One region of the Bacillus sp. KICET-3 genome, then DNA from elsewhere that is predicted to be linked to it. Evidence: predicted binding sites of a transcription regulator. Region 1 holds the regulator's gene; the other holds the start of a gene.

Region 1 (12,245 bases):
ATCAAGCAGTTCCAGTTTCAAGTCGTCGCCGATTTCGGCAAACCGTGCTTTCGCTTCTTCGCGGCTGACCTCTTTTCTGACGATCGGCAGATTTTCCCCGATGATTTTTTTCATTTCTTTTTCGATTTTCGGGAGATCCTCGGGTGTGAGCGCTTCTTCCAGGTCAACATCATAGTAGAAGCCGTTTTCGATCACAGGGCCGACGCCGAGCTTCACATTTTTATAAAGCCGCTTGATCGCCTGAGCCATTAAGTGCGCGGTGCTGTGGCGCATAATCTCAAGCGCTTCGTCGCTGTCTTCCGTAATGATTTCAATCGCACCGTCCTCAACAATCGGTGTGCGCAGATCGATTTCTTTGCTGTTTAATTTTCCGGCAATTGCTTTTTTCTTTAAGCCGGGACTGATCGATGCCGCGATATCTTCTGTCGTCGTTCCTTTGGCAAACTCCTTAACCGCTCCGTCAGGAAATTTGATTTTTACCATATCTGACATCCTAGTCACTCCTTTTTTTTACAAAATAAAAAATCCCCGTCCCCCTATGAAAGGGACGAGGATTGATAAACGGAATTCGTGGTTCCACCCTTTTTCCCGAAAACGCAAAAAATCCTTGGCGCTTTCGGCTTTCGATTCTGTAACGGGAAGTCCCGTCAGTCATTACTGGACAAAACGCCGTTCACAACTGATGTTCAAAGGTGGTAAAAAAATGACCCTTGGTTTAGGAGACTTGCAGCCCCGGCCTCCCTCTCTGTCAAACCGGTGTTCATTTTTCCATGTCCTTATCAATACATTGCATCTTAAGTTTATACCGTATTATAAATCGTTTTGCGAGCAAAATCAAGAATGCTCTTCCAAAATGTTTTCCTGCGGATGGAAGGAGTCGAGAGAAAAAATCCGCACCCGCTCCTGAAAAATGTTTTGGATCGTCTGAACCATGGCATGCTCCCGGTCTTTCGTATAAAGATCGATTTTTTTCGGAGCGATTGAAACGAGCGGCGCCAGCAGGCGGGAATCAATATACATCGGGTGTTCTCTTACGAACCGCCTGTCTATGTATTTTTTTTGTTCCCGTTCCGAAATATACTTTAATTCCCATAATACGAAATGATCGTCATGCACGATGTGTACATGATCAAGCATCGGCTCTTTCGAGGTGACATAGTCCCTGAGCGATTGAATGAACGTCTGGTATTCCTGTTCCATTTTGTATTCGTCAATCGCAGCCTCGACGTACCCCCTCAGACGTTGATAATATTTTCCGAGCCGAAACGTCATAAAGGAGCGGATCGACAGAACGTTTTCTTCAAGACAGATGGCTTGAAGCTCCTGATTGATGAAATGTTCACGAGGGGTGTCGTCCTGATTAAGCGGAAGCCCTTCAAGTTCACCCTCCATGATGCTGTGGGCCAGCTGGAGAATCTGCTGCTGTTCATCCCTGTCCAAAAAGTAATAATCGCCTTCAATGACCGAAAGCATGTATTCATCTTCTTTGCATTCTGTAAAAAATTTCGTCAGAACAGGCTGAATCAATGCCTGAATCCTGACAGAGGAATGTGTTTTTTCAATTCCGATCTTCCCTGGCGCCTCGTGAATCTTGATATGCCGGTTCACATCAGCATTGCGAAGCAGATGCAAAAACGCGGCTGTATCATAATCATCTTCAAATGTAATTTCGAGCATGTTTGTCCCCCCTAACAACATCTGATACATGTATATGGGCGGGACAAATAAAATAGACTCAAAAAAATGGATAAGCCTTTAATCAAACAGCTCCTGCACTTTTTTTCTGAATAAAAGCGGAACGGTGATAAAAAGAAGATAGATCATGGAAACGATCACGATTGCCAAGAGGTCGCCGGACAGCAGGCTTGATCCGAGCGCATTTAAAATGACGGTTCCCGGAATGATGCCACAAGCCGTGGCCGCCAAAAACGACAGCGGCCTCACTTTTGAAACGCCTGCCGCATAGCTGACCGCATCAAAATGAATCGGAGCGAGCCTTAACAGCAAAATGCCGTAAAAACCGTTTTTTTGCAAAAGGCTGCGAACCGCATCAAGCTTTAGGGGCATTTTTTTCACATTTCCGCCGAGTCTATAGGCAACGGCAAATGATAAAAACGCTCCGCCTGCGGCCCCTGCAAAAGAATACAGAGATCCAAACAGCGGACCGAACGCAAGCCCGCCGCCAACGGCGAAAACGGAAGCGGGCAGCAGAATAAACGGCCTGATCATTAATAATCCGATATAAATCAGCGGTGCGAAAGCGCCGAAGGATAAAACCCCTTCCCTGATATGGCGGGGATTCAGGTTCAAATATTTTGCGTTGAACCACAATCCGGCTGACGCTATCGCAATCACCGCCGCCCACTTGCCGAGGGCTTTTTTTGGCATGTCCTCATCTCCCTGATTCATAGGCGATTATTGTCGGCGGTTTTTCCCATCAAGACGGACGGGAGTAGCCAGGTACAGCACCCTTTCCATCAGTCTTGCCGCCTTTACCTCTTCTTTTTCTCCCCTTTGGGAATATGTGAAATGATGCTTCAGCTCATCCGGATCAAAGTTCGAAGAGAAAAACGTCGGCAGCTGCTGGGACATTCTGTGCTGAAGAATCGTGCCGATTACTTCATCCCTGACCCAGCTGGACATGGACTCCGCTCCGATATCATCAAGCATAAGAATCGGAGTGGATTTCACCATATCGAGCTTTTCTTCCAATGACTGGTCATGAATGGCGTTTTTCAGCTCTCTGACAAATTCGGGGACATAGACGAGAATGGACGGGTGATCCTTTGCTGCAAGCTCATTAGCGATGGCTGCCAGCATAAAGGTTTTGCCGACGCCGAATTTCCCGTGGACATAAATTCCTTTTCCTTTTCCCGTCTCGTTATAGTCATGGAAAAATTGCGTCACAAGCTGAAGCACCTTCAAGCGGCTGGGGTCGTCCCCATCAATATCCGCAAATGTGGCATCCAGCAGATCCCTTTGAATATAGATGCTTTTGATTAGCGAACGCTGTCTTTCCCTTTCATCAGCTTTGCGCTTTTCAGGACAGATGTCATACTTGATATCAATCGTTTTTCCGTTCAGCACAAGCTTTGGATAATAGCCCTTAAGCAGATTTTTGCATTCATTCAGACTGGGGCAGTTGCTGCAGGCTTTGCTTTGCTGTGTATATTCATAAAGCTTGTTCAAGCTTCTGTCGATCATATGATCGTCCACTTCCGACTGATGTTGTGCGAGAAATTCCTGAACATCCTTGTCAGAAAGAACTTTTTCTTTCATATCCTCAAGGCGCTTTTTAAAATCAGGCCTTGCCGTCACGCCTTGCAAAGCTCGTTTAATCGGCTCCATAACTCTTGTTCACCTCACATTTAAAGGGCGGAATGGTTTCTCAGTTTTTTCATTTCCTCCAGCAGTTGTTGCTTCTGCTGATCAAAATCTTCCTTGCTTGCCACGGCCTGCTCCCCTTCGGGATGAGCCCCGGAAGCTTCACCTTGCAGCCAATCCGGCAGCTTTTCTTCCCTGATGACTTTTTTGCTGCGCTGCGTTTTCTTTCCTTCCGCCCATTCAAGATACTGACGGTTTTCTTCCTTGGCAAGCTTCATGGCTTCCCTTACCGTCTTCACTTTTTTTCTGGCCCAGTGGGAAGCGATTTTTTGCGTGTAGTTTTTTGAAAGCTTCATATCGGTTTTCAGCATGACATAATAGATCAGGACATTGATGACGCCCGGCTCCAGCTTTTGGTCAAGCATGATTTCCTCGATGATTTTCAAATCGGCTTTGGACGGTTCGGCCCCGCCTGCAATATCCTGCAGCAATTTTCTCGGGGATACCTGTTCAAGGAGCGCGATCAAGTTTTCTTCCTTTGATGACGGCTTTGGCGGCTGTTCATTCGAATAATCACGCAGCCTGAGCGGCTGCACTTTGTCGACAAGCTCCGGAAGCAGGCCGCTTCTTTCGATCTGATACCAGTCGCTTGCCGCTTTTCTGAGCGCTTCCGTCGTGATTGTATCATGTTCATCAACAGCTGACATGACGACGTTTTGCATTTGCAGCGGTTCGATGCCGTACAGAAAGGCGAGTTTTTTGATCGTCTCTTTTACTTGCCCGGTCAGCGCTTTTCTCGGGATCAGCGCCTCAGACAAACCAGCCAGAAACAACTGAAAGTCAAAAGCATCATCCGTCACCTCGACCGGCTTGCTTTGCCCCTCTTTCATCAATTCCTGGCCGTCTTCAAGCTGCATGGCGTCGGCCATATCATCTGACAGCTTCCATTCGCTCGGCTGCACAGCTGCAAAGACTTCATTGAACGAGCGTGTGATATCACGGGCCTCTTCAGGAACGGCAGGATGTGAAAAATAATCTTTCAACTGCTGAAACCTTGCTTTTCCGACGCGGTTGTACAAAAAAACGTTCAGCATGCCGTCTTGAAAAAACTCATCCGGCCTGAGCGGCGGAATCAGTTCATATATAAATAAACGCTCCTGTTCGGTTTCTTTTACATATGTTTTTAACAGACCTATTCCCTCGAGCTTTTCCTTTTCGGCGTAAATCGTTTTCAGGCTTGTCTGCATCGCCCCCATCAGCTGCCTGTGGGTCGAGCTTTTCCCCCATACCCTGTTTTGCTCCAGCTCTCCCCAGAGCGTAAAAAACAGGCTGAGCGGGAAAAAGCCGATCAAAGGCTGGTACAGCAGGGTCACAATTTGCCGGTCCAAATCCTGAAGAAGCCCGTGGCTCTTGACGATGTAAGGATCGACAGGAAGCAAGTCTTTCCAATAATTACTCATATCTTTTGTCAACCTTCCAATTTGTTTCTTGTCCTCATTTTACACCTTTTTTCGGTCTTCATGTCATCCACCTGAAATCTTTATCATGAGAAAAGAGCTGGATCAAGTTTTCAGCTCTTTACCGTTCTTTCTTTATTAAGTCTTTCAGTTCCTCGATAAACACATTGATATCCTTGAATTGGCGGTATACGGACGCAAATCTGACATATGCTACCTCATCGATTTTCGCCAGACGGTCCATCACCATTTCGCCGATATCCTCGCTTTTCACTTCAGAAGCACCTTGATTTCTAAGCTCTTTTTCAATTTCAAAACAAATATCTTCAAGCTGTTTTAAAGCGACAGGCCGCTTTTCACAAGCTTTGATCAAGCCGCGGAGCATCTTCTCCCGGCTGAATTCTTCCCGAATTCCTTCTTTTTTTACGACGATGAGCGGAATTTCTTCCACTTTTTCAAATGTCGTAAACCGGTAATTACATGATTCGCATTCGCGCCTTCTGCGAATCGATCTGCTTTCGTCAACCGGACGGGAGTCTAACACTCTCGTCCCATTATGCTGACACGCTGGACATTTCATTTTTTCAGCTCCTATTCAGTTGTTTGTTTGGACAGCAGGAGCCAGCTTTCGGTCCAATTCCCGATAAACCGACGAAACCATGCTGCGGCTGTACCCAAAATCAGTCGGCAAAAACGTTTCCGTCGATATATTAAAATCTACGGCTGTATCAAAAGGGCGAACCGATACGACGGTCGCCACCAAAAAAGCTTTTCTCGGCTTTGCAACCTCCGCGCTTATTTCTCCTCTTTCTTCCGATACCGAAATGGCGGTGCAGCAGTCAAGCCCGTCCAGCACTTCCTTTACTGCTTCAAGCGCCTGTTTTGCAGTTGCTTTATAATAGCGGCTCTTCAGCTCGTCCAAAGGATGGTGGTCGGATGTTTCGGCATGGGTCGAAAAAAACCCCTGAATCTTTTGGAAAACGCTCATATTCCATATCCCCTTTGTCTTCTTCTCTATATTTTATTAAAAAAACTCTCCATTTCCAAGAGAAAACAAAATAGCAAGAGAATGCCGAATGCTGGAAGAAAGGCCATTTCAAAGAAGCGGGGGCTGGTTTCGCGGAAAAACAAAAAGGAGCGGATCACAAAAAGCGGCTCTTCGCTTTTTCATCCAGCTCCTTTTCAGGCATTAAAGCGCCTGTGCTTTGGCTTTGGCCTGTTTGATCTGAACAGGTCCCATGCCTCTCGGTATTTCAATGTTCTCTCTTGTTTCCGCACTTAGCTCTTCTGCGATGTAATCCGCAGCAATATTCGGATCTAAATCTCCGCAAGTATAAACATCAATGCTGGCATATCCGTGTTCAGGAAAGCTGTGGATGGTCAGATGAGATTCAGAAATAATGACGACCCCGCTTACACCTTGAGGCGCAAATTTATGAAACGCAACCTCCCGCACCTCAGCGCCTGACTTCAGTGCCGCATTTACAAACGTTTTTTCAATAAAATCCATGTCGTTCAGCTTATCAAAATCGCATCCCCACAGTTCGGAGATGACGTGACGCCCCATTGTTTCCATAGCATGGACCCCCCTTAACAAGAATTAAAAAGTGAATTTCCAAGCAACTAAACCGGTCATTTACCACGGGGGAAAGTTAGTCCGGAGAGGTCCTAACCCTTTAAGTAATGCCGAAGCGCTCACGAACTAGAAGTTCACGAAAAATAGTATACTTTGTTTGATTATTTTTTGCAAGGCGGTTTTTTGGTTAAGGGGTTTTTATTTTTTTAGCCGTCCATGCTTTTATTTTATACAGCTGAAGGATGTTTCATTCTCAAAGCGACATATCTGATTAAATCAACGACCCTGCACGAATATCCCCATTCATTGTCATACCATGCAAGCACTTTCATTTTTCTGTTTTCAAGCACCATCGTTGAAAGGCTGTCAATGACGGCGGAATATGGATTTGTATTAAAATCTGCTGACACGAGCGGTTCATCGCACACATCGATGATGCCGGACATTGAACCGGCGGCCGCCATGCGGAATGCCTCATTGATGTCCTCAGCCGTGACATCGCTTTTTAAATCTGCGACAAGATCAACGAGAGAAACGTTTGAAACAGGCACCCGCAAAGCAAGGCCATGCATTCTTCCTTTTAAATGAGGCATAACGAGCGACAGCGCTTTTGCAGCGCCTGTAGTCGTGGGAATGATCGAAGAACCGCAGGCGCGCGCTCTCCGCAGGTCTTTGTGCGGATTGTCGATATTTTTTTGATCGTTTGTGAAGGCGTGAACGGTCGTGACAAGTCCGTTTTCAATGCCAAATGCATCATCAAGCACTTTTGCGACAGGCGCCAGACAATTCGTCGTACAAGACGCGTTGGAGATGATCGCATGGCGCTCCGCATCGAAATCGCCTTCATTTACGCCCATCACAATCGTAATATCTTCATTTTTTCCAGGCGCGGTTAAAATGACCTTTTTCGCTCCTGCTTCAATGTGCGCTTCCGCTTTTTCCTTAGAATTAAACTTGCCTGTAGCTTCAACCACTATATCGATTCCGTGTTTTGCCCACGGAAGGAGCTTCGGATCTCTTTGATTGGTCAGCAAAACCTTTTTCCCGTTTACCGAAAGATGATCATCGCCCGCTTTGACATCAAGCTCATAGCGTCCGTGATTTGTGTCATACTTTATTAAATGAGCGAGCGTTTCCGCAGGATAGCTCGCGTTGATCACAGCTATATCCATTTGATCATCAAGCATCGCTTTTCTAAACACCATTCTGCCGATACGGCCGAATCCGTTTATCGCAACTTTTACCTTCATCAAACAAACACCCCTTATTTTTATGTCATTCCATATCTGTTTTGCTCAAAATAAGTATAACACATTATTTCGAATTAGCCATACCATTTATTCTTTTTACAGCAAATTTGCACACCGTGTATGCGAATAACGGCTGGCTGGCGTTGCGGGGCTGTCGGCGAACGGATTTCCGTATAACAAAAAAAGTGAGTGCGGGAAAATCCGCACTCACTTCTCAGTATGTGACCACGCTTCAAGCAGGCGCTGAAGCTGGTTTTCGGTATCCTCCAGACGGCCGCTGTTATCGATGACGGCGTCGGCTTTTTTTCTTTTTTCATCAAGCGGAAGCTGGGCATGAATTCGATTCAGCGCTTCCTCTTCATTTAATGAATTTCTTTTCATCAGCCGCTCAAGCTGGAGCTTTTTCGGGATCCAGACAACGATCACCTTGTCTGCCAGATGCTCGAGTCCGCTTTCATACAAAAGCGGAATATCAAGAACGACAAACCGTTCTCCGGCCTGAATGGCTTCATCCCGCTCTCTGATCATCGTTTTTCTAACTTCGGGATGGACGATCGCATTTAATTGCATCCTTTTTTCTTCGTTTTTAAATACAAGTTCTCCGAGTTTTTTCCGGTCGATATCGCCGGTTTCAAGCAACACGCCGCTGCCGAATGTCTCGGTGATTTTTCGGTATGCCGGCATTCCTTTTTCAACGGCTTCTTTCGCAATGACGTCAGCGTCAACAACCGTGATGCCGCGCTGCTGGAACATCTGTGCGACAGTGCTTTTTCCGCTGGCGATGCCTCCTGTTAAACCGATGACCAATGTCACGGGCTGCACCTCTTTCCTACAGTTTCCAAATTCCGATCATAATCAGCAATATTCCCGGCAGGAAGGTCAGTTTATCCATCCAATTCCACCTTGATAAGAAACGGCCGGACTGAATGCCCAAAAATACGAATAACGAACTCATAAGAGCGACCGTCAAACTCATCGGAACAGGTGAAAATCCGAGTGCGGCTGCACCGATTCCCGCACCAAAGGCATCGATCGAAAGGGCAAAACCGAGCAGGAAGGCTTCGATCCCGGTGATAATGCCCGACTTATCGATGTCCGCGCTTGTCGGCGTCCTTAAAATGTGGATGACGATTCCGAGCGATTTCAGTTCAAGATTGATCAGCGTTTTCTCCGAAAGGGCCATTTCCTGCTCTTTTTCCGGTCTGAAAAACTGATAAAGCACCCAGGCCCCGATCCCCATCAAAATAACGGCTCCGAGCCTTTCTGTTAAAGCGACCGGGAAAAATCTCGCCAATAAAGATCCGATCATCATGGCCAGCAGCATAACGATTCCCGAACAAAACGCGATAATCACAATCGCTTTAAAAGGAATTTTCAGCTTGCGCAATCCGTAAGTAAATCCGACTGAAAAACTGTCCAGGCTGACGGCGAATGCCAGCAGCAAGAAAGATGCAAACATCATATCCGGTTCTTCCTTTCTGTTGATGCGGCGGTGTTTTTTAGCCTTAGGCAGCTTTTATATAGGCTTCTTATATATATGAGAAAGGAAAATGATCTGTGTGTTGTTCACCTTAAAAAAGAAATAATACACAGAACCGCCGGATGTTAAGCGCTCCAAAAGCGTAAATATCGGCAGCGTGAACCGTGATGCGTCAAGCCTGGACAAAGTTTATGCAATTGTTATTTTTTCTGGCATGTGGCGCAGAAATGCGTGCCTCTTCCTCCGACAACCGTTTTTTCGATCACAGTCCCGCATTTTTTGCAAGGTTCGTCTTTTCGGTTATAGACGAAGAGCTGAAGCTGAAACATGCCGATTTCTCCTTGTGAATTGATATAGGATCTGACAGTGCTTCCCCCCGCTTCAACCGCTTCTTTCAGCGTTTTGATGATTTCTTCATGAAGCAGAGCCGTTTGTTTTTTTGTCAGCTTGTTTGCCGCTGTTTCCGGGTGGATGCCGGCTCTGAAGAGCGCTTCATCCACATAAATGTTTCCAAGTCCGACGACTGTCTTCTGATCAAGCAGCGCGGTTTTGACAAAGCGGCTCGTTTTTTTGAGGCGCTCTCTTAAATACCCGATCGTAAATTCGTCGCTGAAAGGCTCCGGGCCGAGCTGTTTGAGAGGCAGTTCAGTCTGTTCTTCACCCGGTTTAAACAAATGCATCGTGCCGAATTTCCTGACATCGCGGTAGCGAAGCTCCGTTCCGTCCGTAAACGTAAAGATCACGTGCACATGTTTATCCATAGGCTCACCGTTTTGGTGAAGCCCGTATTTCCCTTCCATTCTCAGATGAGAGACCATGGTGAAATGGTCGAGATGAAACAGCAAAAATTTCCCTCTTCTGTCAACTGACTGAATCGTTTCCCCAATGAGTAGCCTTGCAAACTCCTCTGGTTCTGCCGGGCGTTTAATGATGTTTGTCCAGCGAATTTCAACAGATTCGATCGTTTTCCCTATTACAAGTCCGGCTAAAGTGCGCCGGACGGTTTCGACTTCTGGCAGCTCCGGCACATCATCACTCCCTTTTCATTATTTAGCATCATACCATGAAGGCCCTGAGGAATAATCCACTTTGAGCGGCACGTCAAGCTGAAGTGCGTTTTCCATCACTTCCGGCACCAGCTTTTCAAGCTCTTTGATTTCCTCTTCAGGCGCCTCAAAGATTAATTCGTCATGAACCTGTAATAACAGTTTGGCCTGGAGGTTTTTCTCCTTCAGCTTCTCAGCCATCGCGATCATCGCTTTTTTAATAATGTCAGCGGCGCTTCCCTGAATCGGAGTGTTCATCGCTGTCCGCTCGGCAAAGCTGCGCAGATTGAAATTCCGGCTCGTCAGCTCAGGAATGTATCTTCTTCGGGCTAACAGCGTCGTGACATAGCCCTTCTGCTTTGCTTCCTGAACTGTTTCTTCCATGTATTCTTTGACTCCCTGAAAGCTGTGGAAATACCGTTCAATAAACGCGGCGGCTTCCTTCCTTGTAATCCCGAGGTTTTGCGAAAGCCCGTAATCGCTGATGCCGTATACGATTCCGAAATTGACGGCTTTTGCCTGTCTTCTCATGGCCGGTGTGACTTCTTCCTCAGATACATGAAACACGTCCATCGCCGTTTTTGTGTGAACGTCCATGTCATGCGTAAAAGCTTCAATCAAGTTTTTGTCCTTTGAAATGTGGGCAAGCACCCTCAGCTCGATCTGCGAATAATCCGCCGCAAATATCAGCCAATCTTTTTGAGACGGAACAAATGCCTGCCGGATTTTCCGGCCTTCTTCAAGACGGATCGGGATATTTTGCAGGTTCGGATCGGTCGAGCTCAGCCGGCCGGTTTGCGTCAAGGCTTGGTTAAAGCGGGTATGCACTTTATGGGTATCCTTCCGGATGACTTTTAAAAGCCCTTCGACATATGTGGACTGCAGCTTGCCGATTTGCCTGTAATGAAGAATGTCTTCGATGATGACATGCTTATCGCGAAGCTTTTCCAGAACATCCGCTGATGTGGAGTATCCCGTTTTCGTTTTTTTCACGACAGGCAATCCAAGCTTTTCGAACAGGATGACGCCGAGCTGCTTGGGCGAGTTGATATTAAAGGTTTCGCCTGCTGATTCATGGATTTTCTTTTCATATTCCTTCAGCTTTCCGGACAGCTCTTCGCCCATTTTTTTCAGCCTGTCGACATCGACCTGGACACCGATGGATTCCATTTCACCAAGGATATGGGCGAGAGGCATCTCAAGCTCCTCAAACAGTTTAAGCTGCTCGTTTTTTTCCAATTCGTCAAGGAGCTTTTCACGGAGCTCCCAAATCGCCCGGGCTTTTCTGCCCAAATGATCGGCAAGCTCCTTCTCGTCCGGAACCGCCTGTTTGGCTCCTTTTCCGTAAACCGCTTCATCAGTGGAAACGATGTTAAGATGATGTTCCTTTGCAACGCTTGCCACATCATCATACGAGTGGCCTGGATTGATAATATAAGCTGCAAGAAGAACGTCAAATTCGGCTCCGCTCAGCTCAATTCCTTGCCAGCGCAAGGCGACGGCCGCACGTTTTGCATCAAATACCCATTTCTTTTTCGACTCATCCTCAGCCCATTCTTTAAAGCGGTCAGAGCCTAAAGCCGTCTCTTTCGGAATGAAGAACACACCGTTTTCATTGACGATGGAAAAACCGAGGATCGGCGCTTCATGATAGTTGTCGCCAAGCTGTTCAACAACAAATGAAGCCGGGGTAGCCAACAATTCTTCTGTGATGGACTGCTGAATCTTTACATGAATATCCTCAAATGGTTCTTCTTCTTTTTCCACCGGATCTTCGCCAAGCCGTTCCAGCAAAGAGTTAAAGCCGAGATCCTTAAACAGCTTGACGACCGCTTCCCTGTCAAAGCCTTCGTAGCCGAGGCCGTCAAGACCAATCTCAAGCGGGGCATCTGTTGTGATCGTCGCGAGCTCTTTGCTCATCAAAGCCTGATCTTTAAATTCGCTCAGCTTTTCTTTCAGCTTTTTGCCGCTTACTTCATCAATTGATGATAAAAGCTCTTCCACCGTGTGGAACTGCTTTAACAGCTTGATCGCCGTTTTTTCGCCGACGCCGGGCACGCCGGGAATATTATCTGAGGCATCGCCCATCAGACCTTTCATATCGATGATCTG
Region 2 (12,245 bases), 1.3 Mb from region 1:
CGAGCACTTTCATATAAGTATCCTGCTCATTTTGGCCCAGGTACTTCCATGTGAGAAGATCGCCGTTTAAGGCGATTTCCTCCGGAAGCCAAAACTGCTTTACATTTTGGTTGTAAAACATCTGGGTAAAATCATCTTCATGCTTTGACCAGTTTGCTGCATCATATATTTTCGTCACTTTCTCATACTCTCCTTTAATCAAACGACACAAGAAAGACAGCCTTCTTGCCCTGTATCCTTCGTTCTCGCATAGTAAAGTGTTTTGATCCCTTTGTGGTGGGCATAGAGATCGATCCGGTTCAGATCGCGTGTCGTCATTGTATCTTTCAGGAACAATGTAAAGCTTATGCCTTGGTCAACGTGCTGCTGGATCGTTGCAATCATGTCCACAACCTTAAACATGTCCATATCGTACGCTTCCTTGTAGTAGAACCAGTTGCTTGGCGCAAGTCCAGGCATTGGATAGTATGTTTTTGAGTTGCCGTATGTTCGTTCTTCAATCCGCTCCATGATCGGCATAACCGATGCGGTGCTTGACTGGACATAAGAAATTGATCCGGTCGGCGCGATGCACAGTCTGTAGCTGTGGTACAAGCCGTGTTCTGCGACAAACTCCTTCAGACGCTTCCAATCCTCTTTTGTCGGGATGTGCATGCCATCAAAAAGCTTTGCAATCTTTTCAAATTTCGGCGAGAAATCTTGTGTAATATACTTTTCAAAGTATTCTCCGGTTGCATATGTGGAACCTTCATATTGATAGAACGTTTCCCCTTTTTGTTTGGCGATCTCTGCAGACCGTTCAATCGAATAGAAGTTCATCATCATAAAGAAAGTGTTCGCGAAATCTCTGGCTTCTTCGCTTTCATAGGAAATACCGTTCTGCGCTAAATATCCGTGAAGGTTCATCGCTCCGAGACCGATCGATTTCATCGCTTTGTTCGCCTTTTTGACGGCCGGCGCATTCGTGATATTTGTCGTTTCTGAAACATGTGTCAATGAATCTGTGGCAAGCTTGACCGTTTGTTCGATCGATTTGTTTTTCATCACATTCAGGATATTCAAAGAACCCAGGTTGCAGGAGATATCCAGACCGATTTCATCTTCCATGCCGTAATCCGTGTAGGCCGATACTTGGGAAGCCTGAAGCACCTCTGAACAAAGGTTGGAAAATTTAACCTTGGACACATGGTTGTTCGCGTGCACTTTGTTGACGTTGTCTTGGAACATGATGTACGGATACCCGGATTCCGATCTTAGCATCGCAAGCTTTTCAAGCATTTTGCGCGGGTTGATTTTTTCTTTTTTGACCCTCGGGTCTTCCACTAAACGGTCGTACATCTCGTTCATGTCCATCTCGTCCATATGTTCGCCGTATGCTTTATAGACAGTGTGAGGATAGAATACGTATGCCGCTTTATCCTCTCTTGCCAGCTCGACGAATTTATCCGGAATGACAACCCCGATGGACAGCGTTTTTACCCTGACATCCTCGTCCGCGGAAATTTTCTTCGTGTCAAGGAAATCGTTGATATCGCGGTGGAAAATGTTTAAATATGCCGCGCCTGAGCCTTGTCTCTGTCCCATTTGGTCAGCGTAGCGGAACGCGTTGTCCAATAGCTTCATGACGCCGACGACCCCTTTTGTGGCGTTTTCGACGTCTTTAATGGCTTCGCCTTTCGCGCGCAATTTTGAAAGGTTGAGGGATACGCCCCCGCCAAGCTTGGAAAGCTGCATGGAAATATCCACGGCTCTGGAAATGTCGTTTAATGAATCATTGACTTCAAGGAGAAAACAGCTGACAAGCTCGCCGCGGCGTTTGCGTCCGGCATTTAAGAAAGTCGGCGTGCTCGGCTGGTATTCCTGGTTGATCATCATTCTGACGAATTCCTTCGCTTTCTCCTTATCACCGTTTGCAAAGAATAAGGCGACGATGGAAATCCGGTCTTCATAGCGTTCAAGAATTTTTTTCTTATCGTTGGTTTTCAGCGCATAGTCATTGTAAAACTTAAAGGCGCTCATAAATGACGGGAATCTGAATTTTTTGGCGTATGCCTCTTTAAACACTTCTTTGATTTCTTCAAAGGTGTAGCGGCTTAAAAATTCTTCTTCGTAATAGTCATTTTTAATTAAGTAATCGATTTTTTCTTTCAGATCATGAAAAAACACCGTATTTTGGTTGATATAATCTACAAAATAACTATGTACAGCTTCTTTATCTTTATCAAACTGGAATTTCCCGTCTTTTTGAATCATGATCTCATTGTTTAACTGGATCCATTTTGGCACTTGATTTTGTGACAACTCTTTCTACCTCCTGAGTAAACAGTTCAACGTCTTTAGCCGTCCCGCTGAGTTCAAATTTGTGGAGAATCGGGACTTGATACTGTCTCGATATTTTTTCTGCGCTCCTCGCAAAATTATCTCCCCAATTTCTGTTTCCGCTCGCCGCGACTCCCAGTAAGAGATGGGCGTTTTTTTCAAGAAACATCTCAGTTGTTTTCGGAACTTCTCCAAACCCTGTCGTGTACGTGATCAAAATAAACGGCTCGTATAAATACTCGTCTGCGCTGACTTTCCGCTTATTCCGAAACGGCGTTTTATCCACAAAGCGCTGAACATTCCCCGTCTTTGAATCAAATACGATTTGAAACATCATTATCACGACCTATTAAAATTGTTCCCGAGTCTCTCAACTCATCTTACACAATATATAGTATACTATCATTCCGAAAAACACAATATATTGATTCGCAAGTTGAGAAAGTTCACAATTAGCTCCAGCTTAGGAGCCCGCAGGCCAAAGAAATATGAGTAGAATGAGAGCTGATGCTCACCCTACTCATAAACCGAAATCTATCATAACACGAAAAAAATTGAGTTAGTAGACTAGACTTTTCCGCTTATTTTTTGTAAGCGTCGCAGCACTTGTTTTCGCATACTTCTTTAATATCGGCTTCAATCCCGAGTTCTTCAAGGACCGATTTAACGGCGGTCAGAATGGAAGCTTCCCTGATCAGCTCTTTCCCATTCACAAGAACGCTTGTTCCGTATTCGTAGCAGGAATCATCTTCACACGTTTCTTCCCAGTGGTTAATGACAATTTTAGGTTTCATCGTTTCGCTCATTCCTTTGCTCCTTTTGGTTCAAACAATACCTAGTTTATCGGTTAGCGCCCGCTTTGTAAATTTGTATGCATCGGGAGTTGATTTTACCGCATCGCGGTTGGCGGGCGATACATAAAAAGACCATGCCGGCGGGCATGGTCTTTCTGAGCCGCGAATCGCTATTCGAGTTCGAGCTGGACGTTTTTCTGCGGTGCGAAGGTTGAAATGGCGTGCTTGTATATGAGCTGCTGCTTTCCTTCCGTCTCAAGCAATACTGTGAAATTGTCAAATCCTTTTACCTGTCCGCGCAGTTGAAATCCGTTGAGTAAAAAGACCGTGACAAATGTATTTTCTTTACGGATCTGATTCAAAAACTGATCTTGAATATTTATCGATTTCATATTCTGGTCCTCCTTGTTTCTCTATAACATATTGTTTCGATTAAAGTTCGAGCTTTCCTGCTATATAAGCGAAAATTTCCTGTTTTTTCTGCTCGATGTTGACAGGGGGCGTCATGTCAAACCAGGCGACGTCCATTTTGTTCCTGAACCATGTCAGCTGCCGTTTGGCATAGCGTCTCGAGTTTCTCTTCAGCGTCTCTACTGCCGCGTCCAGCGGCTCTTTGCCTTCGAGATACGCATAGAGCTCTTTATAGCCGATCGCCTGAACCGACTGGCAGCCCCTGACGTGTCCATCATAAAGGCGCTTTACTTCTTCAAGCAGGCCCTCGTCCATCATCTGGTCGACCCGCCTGTTGATTCTGTCATAAAGCACTTCCCGATCCATCGTCAGGCCGATGAGGGCCGTGTTGTACAAAAGGTCTTTTTTCTGGCCTTCCATATGTTCAGTCATGGTTTTTCCGGAAGTATGTAGTATTTCGAGCGCTCTGATCACTCTCCGCGTATTGTTCGGATGAATCGCTTTGGCAGATTCGGGATCACGCACCGCCAGCAGGCCGTGAATATAATCAGCCCCTTTTGTTGACGCGAGGTTTTCCATCTCCGCCCGGAATGCGGGGTCGCTTGCATCCTCTGTAAATGAATAGTCATAAAGGACAGACTGAATGTACAGCCCAGTCCCGCCTACGATCATCGGCAGCTTCCCGCGGCTTTCAATTTCAGCCATTTTCTCCCTGACCATCTCCTGATATTCAGCGACGGAGAAGGATTCGGTCGGCTCCTTAATATCAAGAAGATGATGCGGTATTCCATTCATTTCCTCTTCTTTGATTTTTGCTGTGCCGATGTCCATTTTTTTATAAATCTGCATCGAATCGCCGCTGATAATTTCTGCGTTTAAACTGCCGGCCAGCATCACGCTTAATTGTGTCTTGCCCACAGCGGTCGGTCCGATCAAGACGATGACCGGGGGTTTCTTTTTATTCACTCATGATCACTCTCTTTAAGCAAGCTCCTCCCATTATACCATTTAACGTTCAAAAACACCTATTTCATTTTACCCTTTTTTGTTTCATGGCAAACATTTCCTTCACCAGCCAAGCGGTTCATTTCCGACGATTTCTCTTGTGATCCCTTTATATGAGTGTCTGTGCCTCTCCTTGTAGCCGTCGCTGACATAAACGACACCTCCGTACTGGATCGGCGGAGCAGTCGTATAGGCCAGATAGGTAATGCCCTCGATCTCATGGTAGTGCGCCCCGTCAGCCCTGGGAATCGCCGGTCCCGTAATCGCGTAGTATCTGTGGTAGTGTCTTCTGTCAAAGGACGTAATCCCTGAATAGAAATGGACATGCCGATCTGTATTGCTTCCATTCGCCGGCTGTGAAAATCCCTCAATCAAATGGATGTGTCCTTCGGCTTCAGACGTTGTCGCTCTGTATGCATGAGCATGCGCGGGGGCCTTCGTCCAATCTGACGGATATAATGCCATGTCCCTCTCTCCTTTTAGGGCGGATTGATTAAAAAATCGGCCCTTTTATAGCCGTCTGCCCAGGCAAAAAAAACCGGGCGGAATACATTGATGTTAGTCAGATATCATTTTATTACTGGGGGAATTTTTTTATGAATGAATTCGGACATGACGATTTATACCAGGTTGAGGACGATCGAATCATCGGCAGACCATTTTTCGGAAGGCCTTTTTTTGGAAGACCTTTCTTCGGAAGACCATTCTTTTACGGGCCGGGGCCATTTCTCGGAGGATTTTTAGGCGGACTTACAGCCGGAGCGCTGATAAGCCCTTTCGGATACCCTTATTACCCGCCATTTCCTTACTACCCATTCTACTGACAAATAAAGGGCCTCAAAAAGGGGCCTTTCTACATAACAATCCGCTTGACTTGGATCTTTCGGATCATTTATGATGGATTTTGCCATCCGGTATGTATAGCCGGGGGGATTTTTTTATGTCTAAAACTGACACCAGCTTTATCATACCGGCCTTTTATATTTCTTTTTGTCCCCAACTTTAGGAATTTCGGCTATGCTCTGCGGTTTAGCCATGGACAAGCCTGCAATGCCGCTCCCGGTGTCCGGGCTCCGGACCGCCGGATAAGAAGGAAATGGGCTTCTATTGAGTCATCTTAATGAGGAGGATGTGTTATGATTACGGGCTATTTGTTTCTTCTGGTCGCGATCCTGTCCGAGGCTGCAGCCGCCGCGATGCTGAAAGTGTCTGACGGATTTGCGCGATGGCAGCCGGGGGTTCTTGTCGTCATCGGATATGCGCTGGCCTTTTATATGATGTCGCTGACATTGCAATTCATCCCGCTCAGCCTCTCATATGCGACATGGAGCGGCGCGGGCACAGTACTGACGACCTTCATCGGTGTGATGTGGTTTCAAGAAAAACTGAACCGCCGGGCTGTATTCGGCATTCTTTGTCTAGTTTTAGGCGTTGTACTGATCAATCTCACATAAGGAAGGGATTTAAATGAAAGGCATTCTATTTTTAGCGGCGGCCATACTTTCAGAGGTATTCGGAAGTACAATGCTGAAGCTTTCGGAAGGATTCAGCGCCCCTGTTCCGGTAATCGGCGTCGTAATCGGGTTCGCATCATCGTTTACATTTCTCAGCTTTTCTTTAAAAACGATCCCTCTTTCATCGGCCTATGCCACATGGGCCGGAACGGGAACAGCGCTGACCGCGGCCATCGGCTGTTTATTGTTTCATGAACCGTTCAGCCTAAAAACGATCATCGGACTCGTTTTAGTCATTGGCGGCGTCTATTTGTTAAACCATTCAAAAGGGGAAGAAGCCGGGGAGCCGCCAGCCCAGCTTCATTCAGAACGTTTAGAGCCGGCCAAACGGCAGCAGTAGATGACCGTTTGAACAAGCTTGCCTTGTTTATTTATGGCACAATGATCTCCGGCTCCAGTTCAATGGCTACATTCCCTTGAACGGCCCGGGAAATCATACATGATGTTTCCGCTTTTTGAGCCAATTTTCCGGCAAGCTCCACATCTTTTTCTGACGCGTCTTTTGTTAAGCGGATCACAGGTCTGTGAATGATTTTCTCATATGTAAAAACGCCCCCTGTCACATCCACGACAGCTTCCGATTCCATCGTCAGCCCCTCTTTTTCAAGGCCGCTCCTTTCCATCATGGCAGCGAGCGTAATGATATAGCACGTCGCAGCCGCGCCAAGCAGCATCTCATCGGGGTTTGTGCCTGCTCCTGGACCGTCCATTTCCTTTGGGATAGATATCTCGGTTTTTAGATTTCCGCTTTCAATCCTTCCTACGTCGTTTCTTTTTCCAGGCCAGTCTGCCTGTAGATGGAAATGATGTTTGGCCATCTTAAACACCCTCCTTCTTTGATTTCTCTTTTAGTCTACTCATGTTTTGTCTACCTGTCCTTTTATTTGCTTGATTGATCGTAAGGACAGCAAAAATCCCAAGTCGTGATCTTCGTCTAACACGCAGGACATTAGCGGAGCATACGATACAACGAAACTTACCGAGAAAGGACGAAACTGATGGAAAACAAAGAACATATGCATATGCCGGGAGCTGCCCCCCAGCCGGATGTACCATTTCCGCAATATCCGCAGTCCGAGGCATTGGCGCACCAGATCAAATGTCCATTATTCCCCCATCTTAAACCGGTCACCTTATGCACAATCGCACCATTTGTTCATTACGGGCTCAATGAAGCGCAAGCGACTTCATACCGCCATGCCATGGAAGAAGTGGCTGCGATGGCATATTTAATGGGGATGGGGATTGACCCACACTTGGCCTACTATACAGTTGAATCCTGGGAAATCAATGAAAAATTTTACTGAAAAATTCAAGACTGAACGGTCAAAAAAGAGGGGAAAACGACCGTTCAGTCCAAGTCTGACGCCAGTGATCAATCAAGCATGATTCCAGGATCGGGCATGGCTTTCGGCAAAGGCGGCCAATGAACGCGGCTTTCTCCCGGTTACACGCTCAACTGTATTGGTGATGCGATTTTCAGCTCCATGCTTGATTTTTTGATCCAAGTCCGCCATGAAGCTGGCATACTCCGGCGATAATCCGGCTTTCATCAGCCTGTCTTTAAGTGCTGACACTGAAATATTGACATGGCTGACTGTTCGCCCGGCCGCCTCGCCGATAATCGCGGCCGCTTCAGCGTAGCTTAATGCTTGAGGCCCGGTGATCACGTGGTCTGTATTATGAGGAATGTCATCCATTAACGCACGGACGCCGACTTCAGCAATGTCGTCCGCATCAACAAAGCCCACCTTCCCGTCCCCCGAAGCAGTAATGATTTCGCCGCTCGTTTTAATAGAGTCTGCATGCTGGACATTGATAAAATTTTGCATGAAATAAGAAGGCTTGAGAATCGCCCATTCCGGAGCAAGGTCCTTGACCGCCTGATGAATCTTTCCAAAGACAGGGCCGTCTTCATCGATAATTGCGGCGCTGAGCATGACAATCCGCCTCACTCCGGATTCAAGAGCGCGTTCTACAAACGGCAGCACTGCATTGGAGGGATCATAGACGCCGACAGGCGCGACAAGATACAGTTTTGCAACATGTTTCAGCGCCTCCCTGTGAGTCGTTTCATCATTCCAGTCAAAATATACATGCTCGGCTCCGCTCATCAGCGGTTTCCTTCTGCTCGCAATGCGTACGATGCTCCCCTCAAATGATGAAATCAAGCGCTTGGCAATGCGGCCTCCTGTTGTGCCTGTTCCGCCAGTTATTAATATACGGTTTCCGTTCATTTCCCACACTCCTTATACTGATCATCGTTTTGGACTGGCGCTAGAAAGGATTCCGGCTGTCCTCCAAATGCTTCGATCACGGTCAATGGATTCCAGTAATCTTTATAGTGGACGATTTTCCCATCCTTCGTTTTAATGACGCTGATGTACTTCTGTTTGTACGGCAGCCCCATTGAGATGACGGTTCCCTCGCACTCAAACTCTGCAATCGCCGTGTTTGAATCAGGTATTTGATAAATGACAGGAGGAGTGAAACGTACAATATCAATTTTTTCTGGAAAATCCTTAATATAGTCATAGATTGCGGATTTCCCTTCAATTTTTTCTGGAAAACCCGCCGGTGCATACGGAAATTCGAAAACGGCTTGATCATCCCACAGTTCAATCCACTTCTTCATATCTTTTTCAAGCATAGAGTCTAAAAATCGCTCAATAACCTTCGTTATGCTGATACTCATTTCATTCACCTCGGATTTTATTTTTTAGACTGATCAGTCTAAAATAAACAAAAAATACCGACAATCAAAATGGGTAAAGCCGAAGCCGAATCTTTACCCGCTTTACTGTCGTCCGGCGATTAATCCAAAACAGATAGGCTGATATCGATCATGTCCTGAAGAACATCAAAATCCGCCGTTATTTTAGCGTTAAAGGTAAGAGACAGCCGCGCTTGATTTAAAAAACGGGCCAGTGCGAGCAGATCTTGATGATGATCCTTTAATTCGCCTTGCGATTGCGCCCTGACAAGAGCTTTGTAAAATGCGGCTTCAAGCTGTTTTGTCTGGTTTTGAAAATACTCGGAAACTTCCGCATCATGCGGCATTTGTTCAATTGCGCTGTTGATGATATAGCATGCTTTTGCACGTTCGGGATCCTTCAGGACTTCAAACCCCTCCTGAAAGATTTGCCTGATCGCCTGTTTCACAGATCCCGGGCTTTCAAGCATTTCAATGACCCGGGCATTTTTATCCCCCAAATAGCGCTTGAGGGCTGCCAAAAAAAGGTCGCGCTTCGTGCCGAACGTATTGTATAGGCTCTGCCGTGCAATTCCCAAATGGCTGAGTAAATCTTGGAGCGACGTTCCTTCAAAACCGTATTGCCCAAACACTTCCATCGCCTTATGAAGAACAAGGGCGGTATCAAATTCTTTATTCCTTCCCAACTGGTTATCACCTCCCTATCGTGAAGAATACTCTTTTTAGACTAAACAGTCAAGATTTTTTTCAAAAACAACCCGCAGCCGGCCCGCCGAAAAACAGAGCATGATTGTTTTACAGCTCTCATAGACATAGCATAAAGCGATCCGATTCAAAATAAACGGAATAAAGGAAGTGTGACAGTTGTTTATTTATACCGTTCGGCCTGGAGATTCTTTATATGGCATCGGTTCAGCATTCGGTATTTCCACTGATCAAATCCGTTTGACGAACGGACTGACTGAAACAAATATCGTTCCGGGACAGGCCCTTTTAATCCCGCTTTATACATACACCGTTCAATATGGAGACAATTTTTATTCGATTGCCGACCGGTCATTTGTATCAGCGGCGCTCCTGCGACAGGCAAACCCGCATATCGCGCCGGCCGCCATGCGCCCCGGCATGAAAATTACGATCCCCGACACACCGAAAAAACCGATCACAGCTTTAGGCTATTACGGGCTGAGGAGCCCTCAATTAGATCAGGAGCTGATCAATGATTTCGCTCCTTATGCCACTTACCTGGCGTTTTTTGAATACCATTTTTCAAATGACGGGTCTTTAAATGACATCAATGATCTGCCTGCTGTTCAAACGGCATGGAGGCGCCGCGTCCCCCCTCTGATGACGGTCACCAACTTAACCGAAACAGGCTTCAGCTCAGCGCTGGCTCATCAAGTCCTGAACCGCCCCGCAGCCAGAAGCAATCTGATCGCGAACATTGCAGCCACCATTTCAAGAAAAGGATATGCGGGGGTTAATATTGATTTTGAAAATATATCAGCGGAAGACAGGGACTTATTCACGGGCTTTTTGCGCGAACTGAAGGGACGGCTTCAGCCGTCCGGATACGTAGTGACGATCGCCGTCCCCCCAAAAACAAGCGAGGATATCGCCTGGTTAAGAGGCTATGATTACGGCGGAATCGGCTCGGTCGTCGATCTGATGTTCATCATGGCTTACGACTGGCATCACGGGGCAAGTGAGCCCGGTCCTGTGGCACCGATCAATGAAGTGAGGCAAACCATCCAATTTGCCCTCAGCCGGGTTCCAAAACATAAAATCATTCTCGGGTTTCCGCTTTACGGCTATAACTGGACTCTTCCGTATCAGCCCGGCGCCACCTATCCGGGAATCTCAAATCATGATGCGATACAGCTCGCTATGCGGCATCAAACTCGGATTCAATATGCCAAAGAATATGAGTCCCCGTTTTTCGAATATACCGATGAACAAGGCAAAAGACATGTTGTTTGGTTTGAAGACTCGCGGAGCATCGGCAAAAAAATGCTCCTGATGCGGGAGTATGACCTTGACGGAGGAGGCGTATGGCAGCTGACGCTTCATTTTCCGCAAGGAACGTGGCTTTTGACGAAATTCTTCCGGGTTCGTAAGGTTTAGCAGAGTGAAGTATTGCAAATGAGTAAAAAATTGCAAGTTCTAAAAATGAATAAAACAACTATATTCCTCCAAAATATACTGCGAGTGCCAAATATCATCGAAAGGAATGTTTTCTTTGAACAACGCTATTCACGAAACATTGGAGCTGCATGAACTTCTGATGTTTAAAAATCTCTGCCTGACTAAGTCTTCAACGATGACCGGGCTCGTGAAAGATCAGAAACTTAGAGACATCCTGGAACGGGATGCTTCCCAAACCAAACATCAGATCGAACATTTGCAAGGATTATTAACAACAAGGGGTGAAAATCTATGAACGAATTTATCCAGAACATGACGGGTATGGGAGCGATGACTGAACAGGTAATCGCGACAGACTTTTTGATTACCGCTAAAACAGGCGTTAAAAACATAGCAACAGCCATTACAGAAACAACTTCCCCCGAAGTAAGAGATACGCTTAAGCAATATTTAAACGATGCGATTGAAACACATGAACAAATCACGAATTATATGATATCCAAGGGTTACTATCATCCAGAAAACATATCTGCACAAATCAACACGGATATGAAAGCTTCTGAAACAGCGAAAGATTTGCCGCAAATATAAAAGAAAAGGAACCTGCAGCAGGCGGGTTCCTTTTTTTACGGAATTACACAGGTTCCTCTTTTTTCTCATCATAATCGATCACGGCTTCCGGTAATGCCGTATACTTCGCCCAATAAAATACCGCAATGGAGCAGACCGCAATCAGAGTCAAATCTACAGGCGTCTTCAATAAGCCCAAACCGTTTCCGAAGGAGCCCAAGTATGAAAAAATCAGCAGTATGATATAGTAGCCGACAAGCCACCATGCAGACTTTAGCTGCTGTCGGAACGGTACATCATCCGTCGGGACGAATTTTTTGCAGGCCCAATAGATGGCAAACATCACCAGCTGGGAGCCGAGCAGCCACGAAACCGTATTCCATCCCGACCAGTACACAATAAATGACGCAAAGACGAATGAAATCGGGGCAATGACAGCCATGCCTTTAATCTGCAGCGGTTTTTTTACATGCTTCGCGTTAAGGTTTAAAGCTGCTGCAGATACTGGAGCAATCGCATAAGAAAGAATCAATGCAACCGAACAAACATTGACGAGCGCATCCCAAGACGGAAAAGGAAGCGTCCAGAAAACGGCCAGCCCAAATGACAGCCATAAAGACGGACGGGGAATTCCTGTAGGTTTATTGACCTTCTTGAACACTTGAAACAAAGTACCGTTCCGCGCCCATGCATATACTAAACGTGACGTCGTATTCATAAAGATATTTCCGTTCCCGCCCGGAGACAAAATCGCGTCCAGCACAACAAGAGTCG

The links. The regulator NrdR, encoded in region 1, represses ribonucleotide reductase genes. The targets are predictions, from matches to a motif close to AACACNATATATNGTGTT.
Region 2: a site for NrdR is predicted at 2,701-2,718, ahead of nrdI (class Ib ribonucleoside-diphosphate reductase assembly flavoprotein NrdI). Genes of this name have one in related genera too.

Annotation. Positions count from the first base shown of each region.
Region 1 covers NZ_CP137345.1:3,367,706-3,379,950, forward strand. The annotation lists gene thrS (threonine--tRNA ligase) at 1-492, opposite strand, end outside; gene ytxC (putative sporulation protein YtxC) at 835-1,677, opposite strand; gene R5H20_RS17185 (TVP38/TMEM64 family protein) at 1,756-2,388, opposite strand; gene dnaI (primosomal protein DnaI) at 2,416-3,348, opposite strand; gene R5H20_RS17195 (replicative helicase loading/DNA remodeling protein DnaB) at 3,369-4,784, opposite strand; gene nrdR (transcriptional regulator NrdR) at 4,903-5,361, opposite strand; gene R5H20_RS17205 (hypothetical protein) at 5,377-5,769, opposite strand; gene speD (adenosylmethionine decarboxylase) at 5,971-6,357, opposite strand; gene R5H20_RS17215 (glyceraldehyde-3-phosphate dehydrogenase) at 6,585-7,607, opposite strand; gene coaE (dephospho-CoA kinase) at 7,815-8,420, opposite strand; gene ytaF (sporulation membrane protein YtaF) at 8,437-9,069, opposite strand; gene mutM (DNA-formamidopyrimidine glycosylase) at 9,288-10,115, opposite strand; gene polA (DNA polymerase I) at 10,134-12,245, opposite strand, start outside.
Region 2 covers NZ_CP137345.1:2,053,063-2,065,307, reverse strand. The annotation lists gene nrdF (class 1b ribonucleoside-diphosphate reductase subunit beta) at 1-178, opposite strand, end outside; gene nrdE (class 1b ribonucleoside-diphosphate reductase subunit alpha) at 199-2,301, opposite strand; gene nrdI (class Ib ribonucleoside-diphosphate reductase assembly flavoprotein NrdI) at 2,258-2,653, opposite strand; gene R5H20_RS10130 (hypothetical protein) at 2,901-3,113, opposite strand; gene hfq (RNA chaperone Hfq) at 3,284-3,505, opposite strand; gene miaA (tRNA (adenosine(37)-N6)-dimethylallyltransferase MiaA) at 3,546-4,490, opposite strand; gene R5H20_RS10115 (YmaF family protein) at 4,593-4,994, opposite strand; gene R5H20_RS10110 (hypothetical protein) at 5,126-5,353, shown strand; gene R5H20_RS10105 (SMR family multidrug efflux transporter EbrA) at 5,666-5,983, shown strand; gene R5H20_RS10100 (SMR family multidrug efflux transporter EbrB) at 5,997-6,383, shown strand; gene R5H20_RS10095 (OsmC family protein) at 6,415-6,861, opposite strand; gene R5H20_RS10090 (hypothetical protein) at 7,042-7,350, shown strand; gene R5H20_RS10085 (NmrA family NAD(P)-binding protein) at 7,423-8,280, opposite strand; gene R5H20_RS10080 (nuclear transport factor 2 family protein) at 8,277-8,738, opposite strand; gene R5H20_RS10075 (TetR/AcrR family transcriptional regulator) at 8,858-9,442, opposite strand; gene R5H20_RS10070 (glycoside hydrolase family 18 protein) at 9,621-10,880, shown strand; gene R5H20_RS10065 (hypothetical protein) at 10,996-11,196, shown strand; gene R5H20_RS10060 (spore coat protein) at 11,193-11,492, shown strand; gene R5H20_RS10055 (APC family permease) at 11,536-12,245, opposite strand, start outside.